3 regions of the Oceanobacillus sp. CAU 1775 genome follow, and region 1 is predicted to be linked to each of the others. Evidence: predicted binding sites of a transcription regulator. Region 1 holds the regulator's gene; each other region holds the start of a gene.
What was found. The regulator Rex, encoded in region 1, represses fermentation and respiration genes when NADH is low (regulators of the CRP and FNR family bind a similar motif). The targets are predictions, from matches to a motif close to TTGTGAAATATTTCACAA.

Region 2: the regulator Rex is predicted to act here: its motif matches at 3,260-3,277, upstream of cydD (thiol reductant ABC exporter subunit CydD).
Region 3: the regulator Rex is predicted to act here: its motif matches at 3,857-3,874, upstream of ACXYMZ_RS07085 (cytochrome ubiquinol oxidase subunit I).

The regions. Positions count from the first base shown of each region.
Region 1 covers NZ_JBTLRO010000011.1:1,534-7,166, reverse strand. The annotation lists gene groL (chaperonin GroEL) at 1-1,496, opposite strand, end outside; gene groES (co-chaperone GroES) at 1,549-1,833, opposite strand; gene ACXYMZ_RS14905 (CPBP family intramembrane glutamic endopeptidase) at 2,196-2,903, shown strand; gene ACXYMZ_RS14900 (redox-sensing transcriptional repressor Rex) at 2,961-3,596, opposite strand; gene ACXYMZ_RS14895 (ABC-F family ATP-binding cassette domain-containing protein) at 3,811-5,633, shown strand, end outside.
Region 2 covers NZ_JBTLRO010000003.1:185,266-191,217, reverse strand. The annotation lists gene cydC (thiol reductant ABC exporter subunit CydC) at 1-1,504, opposite strand, end outside; gene cydD (thiol reductant ABC exporter subunit CydD) at 1,501-3,231, opposite strand; T-box leader at 3,478-3,652, shown strand; gene trpS (tryptophan--tRNA ligase) at 3,704-4,693, shown strand; gene ACXYMZ_RS07055 (disulfide oxidoreductase) at 4,811-5,230, opposite strand; gene ACXYMZ_RS07050 (DsbA family protein) at 5,232-5,909, opposite strand.
Region 3 covers NZ_JBTLRO010000003.1:191,998-197,949, reverse strand. The annotation lists gene spxA (transcriptional regulator SpxA) at 1-284, opposite strand, end outside; gene ACXYMZ_RS07095 (putative glycoside hydrolase) at 531-1,742, opposite strand; gene ACXYMZ_RS07090 (nuclease-related domain-containing protein) at 1,994-2,902, shown strand; gene ACXYMZ_RS07085 (cytochrome ubiquinol oxidase subunit I) at 3,941-5,287, shown strand; gene ACXYMZ_RS07080 (cytochrome d ubiquinol oxidase subunit II) at 5,284-5,952, shown strand, end outside.

The DNA of each region.
Region 1 (5,633 bases):
GAACGAGTTACTTTTGTTGGGTCAACGATACCAGCGTCGATCATGTTTACCCATTCGTTTGTTGCTGCGTTGAATCCGATGCCAACTTCTTCGCCTTTCAATCTTTCAACAATGATTGATCCTTCAAGACCAGCGTTTGTTGCGATTTGACGAACTGGCTCTTCAATTGCGCGAAGAACAATATTTACACCTGTTGCTTCGTCGCCTTCTAGTTCTAATTCGCTTACCTTTTTATATACTTCAATTAGAGCTGTTCCACCACCAGAAACGATTCCTTCTTCTACTGCCGCACGTGTAGAGTTTAGTGCGTCTTCGATACGAAGTTTACGTTCTTTAAGTTCAGTTTCAGTAGCTGCTCCAACTTTGATTACTGCTACACCACCAGCTAATTTAGCTAGGCGCTCTTGTAATTTTTCTTTATCAAAATCTGAAGTTGTTTCTTCAGCTTGTGCACGGATTTGTGCAACACGGCTAGAGATTGTTTCAGGATTTCCAGCACCTTCAACGATTGTTGTATGTTCTTTCGTTACAACAACTTTAGCTGCGCGACCTAATTGAGCAACTGTTGCGCTCTTAAGATCTAATCCCAAGTCTTCTGTGATTACTTCTCCACCAGTTAGAACACCGATGTCTTCAAGCATTGCTTTACGACGGTCACCGAATCCTGGTGCTTTAACTGCAACAGCGTTGAATGTACCACGAAGTTTGTTTACAACTAGTGTTGCAAGTGCTTCACCTTCAACATCTTCTGCAATGATAAGTAATGGCTTACCTTGTTGAACAACTTCCTCAAGTACTGGAAGTACTTCTTGAATATTACCGATTTTCTTATCTGTAATTAAGATGTATGGATTTTCTAAAACAGCTTCCATTTTATCTTGGTCTGTAACCATATATGGTGATGCATAACCACGGTCAAATTGCATACCTTCAACAACTTCTAGCTCCGTGTTGAATCCTTTTGATTCTTCAATCGTGATTACACCATCTTTACCAACACGTTCCATTGCTTCAGCGATCAATTCGCCTACTTCTGAATCGTTAGCTGAAATTGATGCAACTTGTGCGATTGATTCTTTGTTTTCAACTGATTTAGAAACAGATTTAAGCTCAGTAACTGCTTCTGCAACAGCTTTTTCAATTCCACGACGAATTCCAACTGGGTTTGCACCAGATGTAACGTTTTTAAGTCCTTCGCGAATCATTGCTTGTGCAAGAACTGTAGCTGTAGTTGTACCGTCACCAGCAACATCATTTGTTTTTGATGCTACTTCAGATACTAACTGTGCACCCATATTTTCAAAACGGTCTTCTAATTCGATTTCTTTCGCAATTGTTACACCGTCATTTGTAATTAATGGTGAACCAAATGATTTTTCTAATACAACGTTACGACCTTTTGGCCCTAAAGTTACTTTTACTGCATCTGCTAATGTATCCACACCACGAGCTAATGCGCGACGTGCGTCTTCACTAAACTTAAGATCTTTAGCCATAAAAAAATCCTCCTCTAATTCTTTAAACTATTTAAATCTGTATTTGTTAAATTTAAGCGATTACTGCTAAAATATCATTTTCTCTAATAATTAGATATTCTTTACCTTCATACTTCACTTCAGTACCTGCAAATTTCGAATAAATGATGCGGTCGCCTTCAGCAACTTCTAATGCAACCTTTTCACCGCTGTCAGTAACACGGCCTGAACCAACTGCTACAACACGGCCTTCTTGTGGTTTTTCTTGTGCTGATTCTGGAAGTACAATTCCACTTGCTGTTGTTTCCTCTTGCTCGACAAGCTCGATAACAACGCGATCTCCTAATGGTTTAATCATCTAGAATTCCTCCTTGATCCTAAATCAATTATTGTGATTGTTAGCACTCAAGTACTCCGAGTGCTAACACTATTCATATCATAAATAATTAAGATAAAAAATGCAAGTAATGTCATCCATTTTTTTATAAAAATATTTTAATGAAATTCTTTCGCATTTTAACGCCACTTTGGTTAAACCTTAGTAGTATGTGTGATAAAATACTTAAGATACAAGAACAAAAGCGCAAGCGAATCAGCAAATCTTCTTTATCGACTGGAGAAGTGCGAAGTTTGATAGTCGCTTTAGCGCTGGAGCTGGACGCGGCTTTCCCACATTGTTATTTAAGATTATTCATTTACTATAAAAAGGAGTCGTTTTCTTTGCCTAAAAGATATTGGTATGTCATTTTAACCTATTTAATTATGCAATTCTCTGGTCTTCCCGTAGCAGTTTTCGTAGAAAGCTTTTATCCAGAAAGTTATACACAATATATTATTTACTGGTCAATATTCAGCTTTTTCGCTGCTTTAGTAGTTGTATTACTATTAATGAAACCAGACATGCAAATGCGTGCACACCCAGACGCAGCTTCTACTAGTGGAATTATTGGGTGGTCGATACTTGGAGTCTTTCTCGCGTTTATTGCACAAGCAATTGCAGCTGTTATTGAAACAAAAATTCTTGGAATTAACCCAGGCTCTGAAAATACCATGCAAATCATGGACATCGCTCGGTCAAATGCATTATTTATCTTGGTGCCAGCAATCATTGCCCCGATTTTAGAAGAAATCATTTTTAGAAAGATTATTTTTGGTAGTTTATATAAACGCATGAACTTCTTTCTAGCTGCATTATTATCTGCGCTCATCTTCGGGATTATTCATATGGATCCGACGCATCTATTAATGTATGCATCGATGGGGTTTGTCTTCGCATTTTTATATGTCAAAACGAAAAGGATACTCGTACCAATTCTAGTACACGCTGGAATGAATACAATGGTAGTAGTTGCCCAACTTTCTTATACTCCAGAAGAAATACAAAAAATGCTCGACGATTTGCAAACAATTTTCTTCCATATACTATAAAAAAATGGATTCAGAAAAGCTCCTATGCTTCTGAATCCATTTTTTATTTAAATTTAATTATTTATTTTCCATCGGGTAATGTTTTAAGAAATAAACTAACGCTTGTAATTCTACCGTTAAGTCAATGTGATGCACACGTACATCTTTTGGAACAGTTATCCTCACAGGTGTAAAGTTAAGAATTCCTTTGATGCCACTTTCTACGAGTTTTTCTGTTATTGCATCTGCTTCTGACACAGGTACTGTTAAAATTGCAACTTCAATATCATCCAATTTCTCAGAAAGTTGATCAATTCCATATACAGGAATACCAGCAATATCTTGCCCAACTTTGGTCTCATCACTGTCAAAAGCCATTTTTATTTGGATGTTATTATTCTTTGTGAAATTATAATTTAAAAATGCCGTCCCTAGATTACCGACTCCTATTAAGGCAACATTTGTTAATTCGTGTTGATCAAGTGTACTACGGAAAAATCCTAATAGATATTCCACATTATAGCCGTAACCTTTTTTCCCTAGTGCACCAAAATAAGAAAAGTCGCGACGAATTGTCGCTGAATCTACTTTAATTGCTTCGGACAGCTCTTTTGAAGATACCCGTTTTTTGCCTTGTTGATTTAAATTATTTAAATACCGATAGTAGAGTGGTAAACGTTTTGCAGTAGCCTGTGGTATTTTATTCTGCTTCATTTATTAAATCCCCATTTCATCAGTAACTTTTTATCTCCTTCTATTCTACCAGAAAATTACCTAAATGTCGTGATAAGTTTCACAATGTTTAGCACTTTTTTCCTCTATTATTCTTTTCTATTCATTCTTAAGTTATTAGATTCACTTATAGGTGTGAACCTATCGTTTTCGTATATAATGAAGTGAGGTACAATAGAGTTAATGAGGTGAACTTATGATACTAATGCAATTAAATGCACTGTCAAAGTCTTTTGGTGCTGAAAATATACTATCAAATATTAAAATGGAAGTTAAAGATTTCGACCGGATTGCCATCGTTGGCAGAAATGGAGCTGGGAAATCAACATTACTGAAAATAATGGCTGGTGAGCTTACACATGATGAAGGAGATTTAATAAAACCGAAAGATCTCACACTCGGCTATCTTTCTCAGCATATGACGATTGAATCTGGTAAAACAATTTGGAATGAGCTATTAACTGTCTTCGATTCATTAAGAAAACAAGAAGAAGATTTACGTACTATAGAGAAGCAACTGGAAAACACTTCTGACTATTCGAGTACTGCATATCAACAGCTATTAACGGATTATGACAATCTTCAGCAAGCATATCAAACTGGTGGCGGCTATACATACGAGTCAGAAATTAAGTCTGTTCTCACAGGACTAAACTTTTCTTCTTATGATTATGATACAGAAATTAGCACGCTAAGTGGTGGGCAAAAAACTAGGCTTGCTTTAGGAAAACTATTATTACAAAAGCCACAGTTACTAATTCTCGATGAACCGACAAACCACTTGGATATTGCCACACTTAGTTGGTTAGAAAACTATATTAATAGCTATACTGGCGCCGTTGTTATCGTTTCACATGACAGGTATTTTTTAGATAAAACAGTGTCCATCGTCTATGAGATTTCTAGACATAAGACAAAGAAATATGTCGGTTCCTATAGTAAATTTCTTGAACAAAAAGCTGCTGACTATGAACAAGAGATGAAAGAATTCGAGAAACAACAAACAGAGATAAGAAATATGGAAGACTTTATCCAAAAAAATATTGCACGTGCTTCCACAACAAAACGTGCGCAGAGTCGAAGAAAGCAATTGGAAAAGCTAGATAGAATGGATCGTCCACTAGGTAGTGAAGCTGCTGCTTCCTTCTCCTTTGATGTAGCTAAACGTAGTGGAAATGATGTACTAAAAATTAATAATCTTGCATTCCGTTACAATGAAAATGAAGAACCAATCTTCAAAAATGCTAACCTGCAATTAAGTCGCGGGGAGCGAGTGGTTCTTATTGGTGCAAACGGAATTGGAAAAACAAGTTTACTTAAAGTGATTATTGGAAAACTACAAGCAAGTGAAGGCAATTTTCAACTAGGAACAAACGTTGAAATTGGCTACTATGACCAAGAACAAGCTGAATTATCAACAAACAAAACAGTCTTACAAGAACTATGGGACGAGTACCCAAATGTTTTCGAAAAAGATATCCGTACCGTTCTAGGTAATTTTCTATTTAGTGGGGATGATGTATTAAAGCCAGTTAATTCCCTAAGTGGTGGCGAAAAGGCAAGACTAGCATTGGCTAAATTAATGATGCAAAAAGCAAACTTGCTTATTCTCGATGAACCGACGAACCACCTAGACATTGATAGTAAAGAAGTTCTGGAAGCAGCATTAATGGACTTTCCAGGCACGATTCTTTTCGTATCCCATGACCGCTACTTTATTAATCGGATTACTGATAACGTAGCAGAAATGACTAAAAATGGCATCGAATTGTATCTTGGTGATTATGACTATTATACGGAAAAGCTCCAAGAAAAAGCTGAGATCGCTCGATTAGAAGAAACAGAAGTTGTCAATGAAAAGATGGATGAGCGAAAACGTAATTTTAGAGAAGATAAACAAATTCAAAGCGAAAAAAGAAAAATAGCAAGACGAATTGAGGAATTGGAGCTTCAAATTGAAGAAAAGGAAGTAGAAGTTTCCGCATTAGAAGAAGAAATGACTCTGCCTGAAGTCTTTCA
Region 2 (5,952 bases), on a different contig from region 1:
ATGCGTCTATCGAAGAGGTTGGTTCATCCAATAACCATAAAGATTCGTTTTTCAGCATTGCTCTGGCAATTGCGAGACGTTGTTTCTCTCCACCAGATAGGTTCTCACCCTTCTCTAAAACTGGCTCATCTAGCGAAATATGCTCTAAATCAACTTTTTCTAATACTTCCTGTAATGTATCATCATGGAAACCATCTTTTGCAAGTTGTAAATTATCTCGGATCGTTCCATAGAAGAAATGATTTGCTTGCAGTACAACGTTTGTGTTTTTCCAAATGCTCTCATCTGTCAACGTATGAATAGGAATATCATTTAATAAAATTTCTCCTTCATTAACAGGATAAAGGTGGAGTAACAACTGCAATAAGGTTGATTTTCCTGAACCACTTGGGCCGACAATTGCTGTTTTGGACCCTTTTTCAAGTTTTAATGAAACATCATTTATCACTTGTCGTGAATCATTAGGATAGTTAAATTGGACGTTACGAAACGCTATCGTTGGTGCGGTGGTTGCTCGGAATTCTTGCAACTCCACTCCATCCTTCTCGATTGAGTCATTACGTACAACAGCATGAAGTCGGGAGGATGCTTGTTTACTATCCTGCAAATGACTCGGGAAGATTGCCATTGATGTTGTATTTTCAAAGACGGTAAGCGAAATCATCACTAGCATCGCTAAATAAATACCATCTAATTCTTGGTTTACAACTAAATAAGAACCTACAGCTAATACACTGACTGAAACTAGTAAGGATAAAAATGTATTCGAAGCTTGGCTGAATAAATTTTGAACACTTTCCTGTTTCTGCTCCTGTAAATAAGTTGCCGATGCCTTTTTCAGTTGCTCCTCTTTTCCTTCTAATTGTTGATAAATTTTCAAATCACGAAATCCATATAAAAATTCAGTAACCTCCGTTGATAATTCCGCTCGACTGTCTCTAACAATTCGATCAAACTTGCGCTGTCTTAATGCAAAATATGACGGGACAAGCACGATTGTCAATAAGAGACCAAGGAATAATATGAGCGCTATCTCAATTGAAAAGAATGTTGTAAATGAAATTGTGAAAAAGAAAATCAGCAATAAAACAATTGGTGGATAAAATACACGTAAAAAGAAATTTTGCAATGTCTCTACATCACCAACAATTCGAGCAAGCAGGTCTCCACTACGGAACCTTCCAAAAATCCCTGGTGCTAGTGGTTCAAGTTTTTCATAGAAAGAAACACGTAAATTACTTAGCATTGTAAATGTACCACGGTGAGAAAAGTATCTTTCCCCATACCTACTTAATGCAGAAATAATACCTAGCATTTTTACCGATGCAACGATAACCATTAATGTGTAAATAGGAGGAGCTAGGGCAGCCTGTGAAATTAAGTAACCACTTGCTGAAAACAGAGCTACAGCTGTAATTCCCGCTATAAATCCACATATAATCGACAGATAAATGTCTTTCTTCTCTACTAGTAAGATTCTAATTACTATTCGCAAGTCTTTCATTGTGCTGCACCTCCCTGCTGTACAGTAATCATCTCTCGATAGGCTCCAACAGAATTTAGTAATTCTTCATGCTTACCAATTGATATAAGTTCTCCCTTATCAAGGAAAAGTATCTGATCAGCATTTTGTATCGTATGAAGACGGTGAGCCACAGTTATGACTGTTGAATTTTTGGATAGCTCCATCATAGAGGTTTGTAGGATTCGTTCTGTTACTAAGTCAAGACCTGTCGTCGGTTCATCAAATAGAATGATGGACGGGCGTTTTAGAAAAGCACGCGCAAGCGCAACACGCTGTTTTTCTCCACCAGATAATCCACGTCCTCCTTCACCAATTAGGGTATCAAAGCCTTGATCAAGTGAATCAACCAGCTCCCTAAGTCCTGCCTTATCAGCAGCTTGTTCAATTTCTTCACGAGTTGTATCTGTAGATTTACCAATCGCGATGTTTTCTGCAAATGTTCCTGAAAATAAATATGGGTCTTGGGAAATATAAATAAGTTGGTCAAACCAACTTCTTTCACTATAAGAAGACCTTTCTTTCTTATTAACTATAACTTTTCCTTCTGAAAGTGGAACGAGACCAGCAATTAAATGTAGTAGTGTTGTTTTTCCAGCTCCCGTTTTACCCACGATAGCAATCTCTTGGTTTGGAAGAATCTTAGCAGTTATATTTTTTAACGCGAAAGCATTTTCACCATAGTTAAAACTTACAGCCTCCAATTCAATTAGCGGGGGTTCTTCTTTGCTTAAGTTTTCCTCACCAAATTCTATTTGTGCTTTAGTATCTTCAAGTTCTTGTTCGAGTTTCTTCGCTGCACCCATGCTCCCACGCCCAGTATGAAATGCATTTCCTAGTTCCTTTAATTTATTTAATAACTCTGGAGCTAGGACGAGCATTAAGAATCCAGTAAAGAATGTAATGTCCTGGAAAATAATAAGTCTAATTGCAACCTCTAAAGCGATAAGTCCGATACTTAACATGGAAATAAATTCGAGTGCTAAAGAGTTTGAGAAAGCTGTTTTTAATACAACCATTGTTGCTTCGCGAAATTGAATACTACTTTTTCCTATTTCTTCTTTTTGATCTACTGAACGACCGAAAAGTTTTAATGTCGTTAGCCCTTGTAACGTATCAAGGAATTTCCCAGAAAAAGCCGCCATCTTTTCTAATTGTTCTTCAGCTTTGTCTTTTGTATTAAATCCAATAATCATCATAAATATCGGAATAAATGGTGCAGTAAAAATGAAAATAAAACCTGTTGCCGCATGCTCCATAAAAATTACAATGAGAAGCATGATCGGAATAATCAACGATTGAATCATTTGTGGAATATAATCACTGAAATACGAATCGACCTCATCCACTGCGTCCATAATAACACTTACTTTTCGACCGGATTGTCCTTGCAGTGATGCTTGCATTGGATTCCTCGAAAATTTATTTAAAAGGGCATTACGTAGGTCACTTTTTACCTTCGTCGCCATCATTATCCCGGTTCTTCCACTTAGGTAATTAAATAAAGTTCTAGCAAATAGTGCAACAATTAACCAAAGTAAATATGGGAGAATATCAGAAACTGAACTTCCTTTCAAAAAAATCTGGTCAACGATTAGGACAAACAAATAACCCTGTGCAATAATCGCTAATCCAGATAGCACAGCAGAAATAGCAATCATTAGTAACTTCATTTTCTGCTGCTTCGCCATTGCCATAAGTCCTGCCATTGAATGACCTCCAAGTTAAAGAATAATATAGTGAATTCTTTCACATAATTATATATGATGAAGGTTTCCGAAGTAAAATGAATAGAACCGAGTTAACAATATTGTCGTTATTATAAACGGAGGCGTAAGTGCCCGTTCAGCGACGTACGGAGCCGGACGTGGCTATACCCCACAAATCTAGCCAAATCTTCAAAGAAACTTGATTTCCAATCCCAAACCATTATATAATAACAGCAATATCAAATAATAAAAGCTATGAAAAAGGCGTAGTACGCTTTACCCGCTGATTGTAGAGAGCTTGTGGTTGGTGAAAACAAGCATCAAGGTAAACTGGAATTGGACTTTCGAGCTTATTTAACGAAGTGATTCTGCATCAACTGCAGAATAATTAGGGTGGCACCGCGGTTCATTCGTCCCTTTGTATAGGGAATGAATGGCTTTTTTTATGGAAAAAATTAAAGGAGTGATTTGAATGCAGACCATTTTTTCTGGGATTCAACCTAGTGGTACGTTGACATTAGGGAATTATCTAGGCGCAATAAAACAATTTGTAGAGCTTCAAGATGAATATCAATGTTACTTCTGTATAGTTGATGAGCATGCTATTACAGTTCCTCAAGACAGGCTGGAGCTAAGAAAAAATATCCGCTCACTTGCGGCGCTTTACCTAGCTTCTGGACTTGATCCGAAGAAAGCAACACTATTCATCCAATCCGAGGTTCCAGCGCATACACAGCTTGGTTGGATGTTACAGACCATTAGTTATGTTGGGGAACTCGAAAGAATGACACAGTACAAAGATAAATCAAGTGGAAAAGATGCAGTATCTTCTGCACTACTAACTTATCCACCATTAATGGCAGCTGATATTCTACTTTACCAAGCTGATATCGTACCGGTTGGTGATGACCAAAAACAGCATATGGAGTTAACAAGAGACTTAGCACAACGCTTTAATAATCGTTTCAACGATATTTTCACGATACCTGAAGTTCGAATTCCTAAGGTTGGTGCGCGCATCATGTCTTTACAGGAACCGACAAAGAAAATGAGTAAGTCTGATGAAAATATTCGTAGTTTTGTTTCTATGCTTGATAACCCTAAAACAATTGAGAAGAAAATCAAAAGTGCAGTAACTGATTCTGAAGGAATTGTAAAATTTGATAAAGAAAATAAACCTGGTATTTCGAATTTATTAACTATCTATTCAAGCTGTACTGGTGAAACCATTGCAGATCTTGAAAAAAAATACGAAGGCAAGGGTTATGGAGAATTTAAACAGGATGTTGCTGATACTGTTGTCAAAGTCCTCCAGCCTATCCAGGAAAAATATGCGGAATTAATTGATTCTGAAGAACTTGATCAAATCCTTGATGAAGGTGCTGAACAAGCAAGACTTGTCTCTAACAAAACAATTGCAAAAGCTAAAAAAGCGATGGGACTTGGACGTGTAAGAAAATAATTTATATAAAAAGCTGGCGCGTTTAGTTTAGACATGCAAACTAGCTATTTAGAAAAAATATCGCAGTGATATTCATTAAAGAATTCACTACGATATTTTTATTATTTCATATTCCAATCACATTCTTTTTCGTGTCATTAGCATGAATACTACAATTAAAGTAAAAGCAATTAATGCTAGGAATGGGATGGTAACGAAACCAAACCAATTAATATATTCAGCACTACAGGGTACACCACTGGCGCATGGTTTAATAGCTGCAAACCCTGGAACCTTTTGCTGTAAATAATGAAACAGCGAAATGAACCAACCAAAGGCAGCAAGTGGTAATACATATTTTTTAACAGAACGATCATTTTGAAATGTTGCTATCCCGAGAATCAATGTTAATGGATACATCAAGATACGTTGATACCAACAAAGTTCACAAGGAATAAACCCTCGAATCTCACTAAAATAGAGACTTCCTAGTGTAGCTACAATGGACACCAACCAAGCTGCATAAAGAGTAAACTGTGAAATGTCTGTTTTTCTCATTTTAATTTTCCTCTAGTGCATTTTCTATTGCTTCTTTAATTTCTTCATAATCAAAAGGATCTTCTATCATTGTTTCATTGACCATAATAGTAGGTGTTAATTGCACACCAAATTCGTTCACTAATTCAGCATCTTTATCTACTTCATTCATTTCTGATTTGTTCTCGATCTCTACTATTAATTCTTCCGTATCTATCTCAGGAATTCCATCCGCTATTTCGGTTATTTTATCCATTGTGACCCATTCGCTATGATGATCATCACTTGGTTGTTCATCGAATAAAGTTATATGAAACTTCCAGTAGGCATCAGGGTTTTGTTTATATACAGTTTCGGCTGCTAGGGATGCCAATTCAGATTCTTCTCCATGGAATAAAACATTAATATATGAAAACTTCACCTTGTCAGTATGAACATAATCATTTACTAATTGAAGAAAAATACTATCTCCCCAAGCTTTACACCCTGGACACTTGAAATCTCCGAATTCGACAACAGTTACAGGCGCATTTCCAACCCCTAGTGTAGGTTGCCCTTCAATTGGTGGCTGTCTTTCAAATGTCGTTTCTTCATTTGAATCAGAATTATTACTGCTGATAACTACTACAGCGACAAGGATTGCAACAATAACCAATGTTGCGATCACGATTAATTTAAATGGTGAATTCTTACTTTGCATTTAAACACCTCTCCATTTTCTCAGGTAATTTATATCTTATCAT
Region 3 (5,952 bases), on a different contig from region 1:
ATGATTGGTCTTCTTAATAAACCAGGATTCTTTTGTATAAGATCAAATAAATCCTGCATTGGTAATTGCTCGATGTTAACATCTAGCTTCTGAAAAACTTTCGATCTTGTGGAGATAATCTCATCAGTTCCATCCTCAGTCATGCGTAAAATCTCTTTAATCTCATCAATCGTTAGTGATTCTGAGAAAATATTACGCTCTTGAAACGGAATGTCGTGCTCTTCCAGCCATGCTTTGGCTTTTCTGCAGGATGTACAACTTGGTGAGGTATAAAGTGTTACCATGTACTTCACTCCTCAATAATTTTTCTTCCGATACGTAGCATTTTTTCAAACCTACTTTAACTATTAAATTAAAATAAGTTTAAATAAACTCTTATTACAGTATACTACAAATGTCAATAAAAAAGTAGGTGTTTTCAACATTTATTAGCATAACTTCAACATTTATCAACATGTTGTTATCTATCTTCTATACTTCCCTGTCTTTTCTCAAATAAACCCGTAAAACTAAATTAATTGAGATTATTTTTATTCTTTACCTATCAGGTAATCAACATTCTCTGTATAGACATTTCCAGCGTTCCAAAGTAAAAATTCATTAATTCCATTTTCATAGAGTGCTCGAATCTGCGCCTCTACTTCTGCTTTTCCATATTGGAATGTCGGGCCACTATATAACCAAGGTGCCTCAAAGTCTTGTAACCATGGTCTTGAAACAGGTGGATCGTCCAATTTTCCAAGGACTTCGTTTTCTACTTTTGCATATTCATCGACCAAGCGATATGGCTCGGTATCAGGTTTTTCAATACCAAAGTAACTTGTCCAATGACTTGGATAAATCATCGATGAAATGACATCCACGTTTTCAGAAATACGTGAGAAGTTTTGTCCGATTCCTGGTGTCTCTTCAAGCGTTGCAGCATAACCAAAGATATCTACAGAAACTTCTACATCATACTGTGAAAGCTCTTCACGTGCATATGCAACAAAATCAGTAACTGCTTCGACACGTTTTTTAATATTATTCATATCTAAATCTTCATAATCACCAAGTGTATAACCAAGTGATTCATCTTTATTTTCAAAGCCTTCTGGGAAACGTACATAGTCAAATTGGATTTCCTTGAAGCCCATTTTCGCAGCTTCTTTTGCAATTTCTACGTTATACTCCCATACTTCTTTTTCAAATGGATTTACGAAAGCTTCTCCGCGATTATTTACCCAAACCTCTCCATTTTCAGTAAAGGATAAATCAGGTCTTTCTTTTGCAAGAACCGAATCTTTAAATACTACGATTCTAGCAATTGGATAAATCTCATTTTCTTCTAATGTCCCCATCAGATCTTCTGGATCAGAAATAAAGTTCTGTGCAATGTCTGCAAATGGTGAACCTTCTTCTGGAATATAGGTTAAGTATCCATGGTCTTCTTTAATATCGATAACCATTGAATTTAAGTCTGTTGTGTTGATTAAATTTAATAAGCTCTCAAATCTTGCTCCACCAGCTGAATTTCCAGTTACATAAATCCCTCTTACAGCATCTGGATATTCAAAGTGAAAACCTGAATCATATGTAAACCTCTTCATCGATTTATTTAAATCGAATAATTCGATACTTGTCTGTCTTTCTGCGTGATCACTCACTGTGATTGTTTCTTCTGCTTGTACTATCCATGGTAAAGATATACCCAACAGGAGAATTCCAATAACTGTTGTTATCCTTAGCTGTAACTTCTCCATAACTATCAATCTCCTATACTCAATTTAATCCTTCTCTAGTATAAAGGAAAACGCCACTTAAATGAATGGTAAAATCATATTTTGATTAAAAAGTAATGTTTTGTCATTTTATGTAGATTTATTCGCCTGGGAATTGGAAATTATGACTGTTTTTGATGTTGATTTTTTAATTGTTCGTGGATTTGGAAAAAATTTACTGTAGTTTGGTGCCGTGCTATAATACTAGTAAACTTTTAGTAAGGATGTGGCTTATGATTTACAAACCTCGAACGAAACCCACTGAATGGATACCTCTAAATTATTTGAGAAAACGTATGACTTTAGACTCAACTTTATCAAAGCAATATTCCAGCCTGACTAAGGGCTATGCAGGTGAAACTGTCTTTGATACTTTCTTGGAAAAACTCTCACATGAACACCTCGTTTTGAATGATTTATTATTTGAAGTAAATTCCACTACCTTTCAAATTGATACCCTAATTATTACCCAGGATAAACTCCATATTTTTGAAGTTAAAAACTTTGAAGGAGATTATATTTATGAATCGAGCACAGACAAACTTTTCCGTAGACCTAGATTCGAAGTGATTAATCCACTGCATCAGTTAAATCGCACAGAATCTCTACTCCAACAACTACTCCGAACTCAAGGCATTAAACTACAAATTAATTCCTACGTTGTATTTATAAATCCCAGTTTCGTTTTATATCAAGCACCAATTGAAAAACCAATCATCTTTCGTAATCAACTTGATCGGTTTATAGAAAATTTGAATTCAGCACCCGGGAAAATTATGCAGCATCATAAAAGGATTGCCGATCGCTTGGTTGGATTGCATGTGAGTGAGTCGATTTATACACGAGTTCCTGAGTATAGTTTTGAGGAATTACGGAAGGGGATACCGTGTTTGGAGTGTGATTCATTTTCAGGAGTAGTCGGGAGAATGTACTACGTTTGTAAAGAATGTAGTTTTAGTGAGCCTGTAGATGCGGCAGTACTTCGTTGTGTAGAGGAGTTTAAGGTACTCTTTCCTGAAAGTAAAGTGACCACGAGGAATATTTATGAATGGTGTGCAGTTCTTAGAGAAAGAAGAATCCGAGAGATTCTTTTAAGGAATTTCTTGAAAAAAGACAATAATAGAATGACGTACTTTGAATGAGCACGTGATTATTTAGTTTTTTATGTTATGGAATCTGGTGAAATTATTCTATCGGTCGACAATAATAGCTTGAGCGAAATTAGTGACCGATAGAACCAGTCTATCGGTCAACAAAATTGGCTTGAGCGAAATTGATGGCCGATGAAACCAGCCTATCGGTCAACAAAATCGACTGGAGCGAAATTGATAGCCGATGAAACCAGCCTATCGGTCAACAAAATTGGCTGGAGCGAAATTGGTGGCCGGTAAAACCAGTTTATCGGTCAACAAAATCGACTGGATAAAAATTGATGGCCGATGAAACCAGTCTATCGGCTAACAAAATCGGCTGCAGTGAAATTGATGACCGATAAAACCAGTTTATCGGTCAACAAAATCGACTGGAGTAAAATTGATGGCCGATGAAACCAGTCTATCGGCTAACAAAATCGGCTGCAGTGAAATTGATGACCGATGAAACCAATCTATCGGTCAACAAGATCGACTGGAGAGAAATTGGTGGCCGATGGAACCAGTCTATCGGCCAACAAAATTGGCTTGAGCAAAATTGATGGCTGATAAAATCAATCTATCGGTCAACAAAATCGGCTGGGGCGAAATTGATGGCCGATAAAACCAGTCTATCGGCTAACAAAATCGACTGGAGCAAAATTGATGACCGATAGAACTCCTCCATCACAAATAAAAAAACAATTTATGAAAACAATAGTTAGTTTTATTACATAAAGGGGAATGAATCATTAGTTATCGTTATTAATAGCCGCTAGGATGATCAATAAAAATAGAATAATTGGTAAAACTTAATACATAACGTATGCATCAAGAAAGAAGGATGATTCCTCCGAGTCAATAACAGTTTTGTAATCATCTTCACAAATAAGTCACTACGTGTTTGCAATTTTGTCATATCTAATTACGTATTCGATTATCTTATAAGGTAAAATAGAAAGATGTATGTGTATCTATTCACAATATAATAGAACCTAATTGTAATACCTATAGCATAAATAAACCACAAACTGAGGAGGCGGATGCAACTTGTTATTTGATGATCCAGTATTCGCAAGTAGATTACTAACATTACTTACTCTTTCTTTCCACATCATTTACGCAACAATTGGTGTTGGTGTGCCGATATTTATTATGATTGCGCATTGGATGGGAATTAAGAAAAATGATTATCATTATATTTTAATGGCGAAACGCTGGGCACGAGGATTTCTTGTTACAGTAGCTGTTGGAGTAGTTACTGGTACAATCATTGGATTGCAGCTTTCATTATTATGGCCTAACTTTATGGAGCTTGCAGGTAATATTATTGCACTCCCACTATTTATGGAAGTTTTTGCATTCTTCTTTGAAGCAATCTTCTTAGGAATTTATTCGTATACTTGGGGTCGATTTGCGCCACGGAAGCATTTCTTGTTACTGATTCCAGTGGTCATCGGTGCAGGATTTTCGGCAGTATTTATTACGATTGTAAATGCGTTCATGAATGCTCCACAAGGCTTTGACCTAATCAACGGTCAATTAGTGAATGCTAACCCGTTACTAGCTATGTTTACTGCGGCTATGCCTACAAAAGTTTCACACGTTTTAGCAACAGCATACATGACAGCAGCATTTATGCTTGCAGCAATTGCAGCGTATAAATTAATTAAAGGTTCAAACCACGTTTACCATAAAAAAGCATTGCATATGACAATGAAGGTTGGACTTGTCTTTGCTATTGCTACAGCAGTGATTGGTGACTTTTCTGGTAAATATTTAGCAGAATACCAACCGGAAAAATTAGCTGCTGCTGAGTGGCATTTTGAAACAGAAGGAAGCGCGCCACTCGTATTATATGGACTTTTAGATGAAGATAAAGAAGTTAAATATGCAATTAAAGTTCCGTTTGCATTAAGTATTTTGGCGCATGGAAACCCTACTGCAGAAGTAATTGGGTTAGACCAGTTTCCAGAAGAAGAAACGCCACCACTTATTATCCATTATTTCTTTGATGCCATGGTGACAATTGGTATGTTTATGATCTTACTAGCTCTTATATATTGGCTAGGAACGAGACTTTCATGGACTTTTGTAAAAACAAATTGGTTCCGCTGGCTCATCGTTCTTGGTGGACCACTATCCTTCCTTGCAATACAAGCTGGTTGGTGGATGACTGAGGTTGGAAGACAGCCATGGATTCTCCGTGGAATAATGACGGTAGATGAAGCTGCGACCTCAAGTGATCATGTAGGATTAATGTTTATCTTATTTGCAACCTTGTATCTAATATTAGGAGTTGGAACGGTAGTAGTTCTTCGTAGAATCTTTAAAAATAACCCTGTAGATTTGGAGCTTGAACGCTATGAAGCAAAACTAGGGGGTGAAGAGAAATGAGTTTAGAAATTATAGGTGTTTCCGTTTTATGGACGTTTCTGTTTGGTTACGTAATACTCGGATCGATTGATTTCGGAGCTGGTTTCTTTAATGCTTACAGTATTATTTCAGGCAAACAACATATTGTATCGAAAATTATTCAACGCTACTTGTCGCCAGTATGGGAAGTCACGAACGTATTCTTCGTTTTCTTCTTTGTCGGAATCGTTGGGTTCTTTCCAAAGACAGCTTTCTATTTTGGTACGATTCTCCTCGTTCCAGGTAGTCTTGCGATTATCTTGATGGCAATTCGAGGCTCCTATTATGCCTTTGAAACGTATGGAACGAGGGGACATAAAGGTTACGCCTTTATGTATGGAATCGCAGGCTTGCTCGTACCTGCCTCATTATCTGTAGTACTTGCAATTACAGAAGGAGGATTTGTATCGATCGTTGACGGTCAACCTGTTCTTGATTATTGGGCATTATTTACAAGTCCTTTATCATGGTCGATTGTTGTCCTAGCGATTGCGGCTGTATTATATATATCTGCAGTTTTCCTCACCTGGTATGCACATAAAGCTGGTGACATTGGCGCAACGAAGTTAATGCGAAAATATGCGCTTGTATGGGCTATTCCATTGATAGTCGCTGCAGGTGGAATTATATTCGAATTAAGCTCTCAT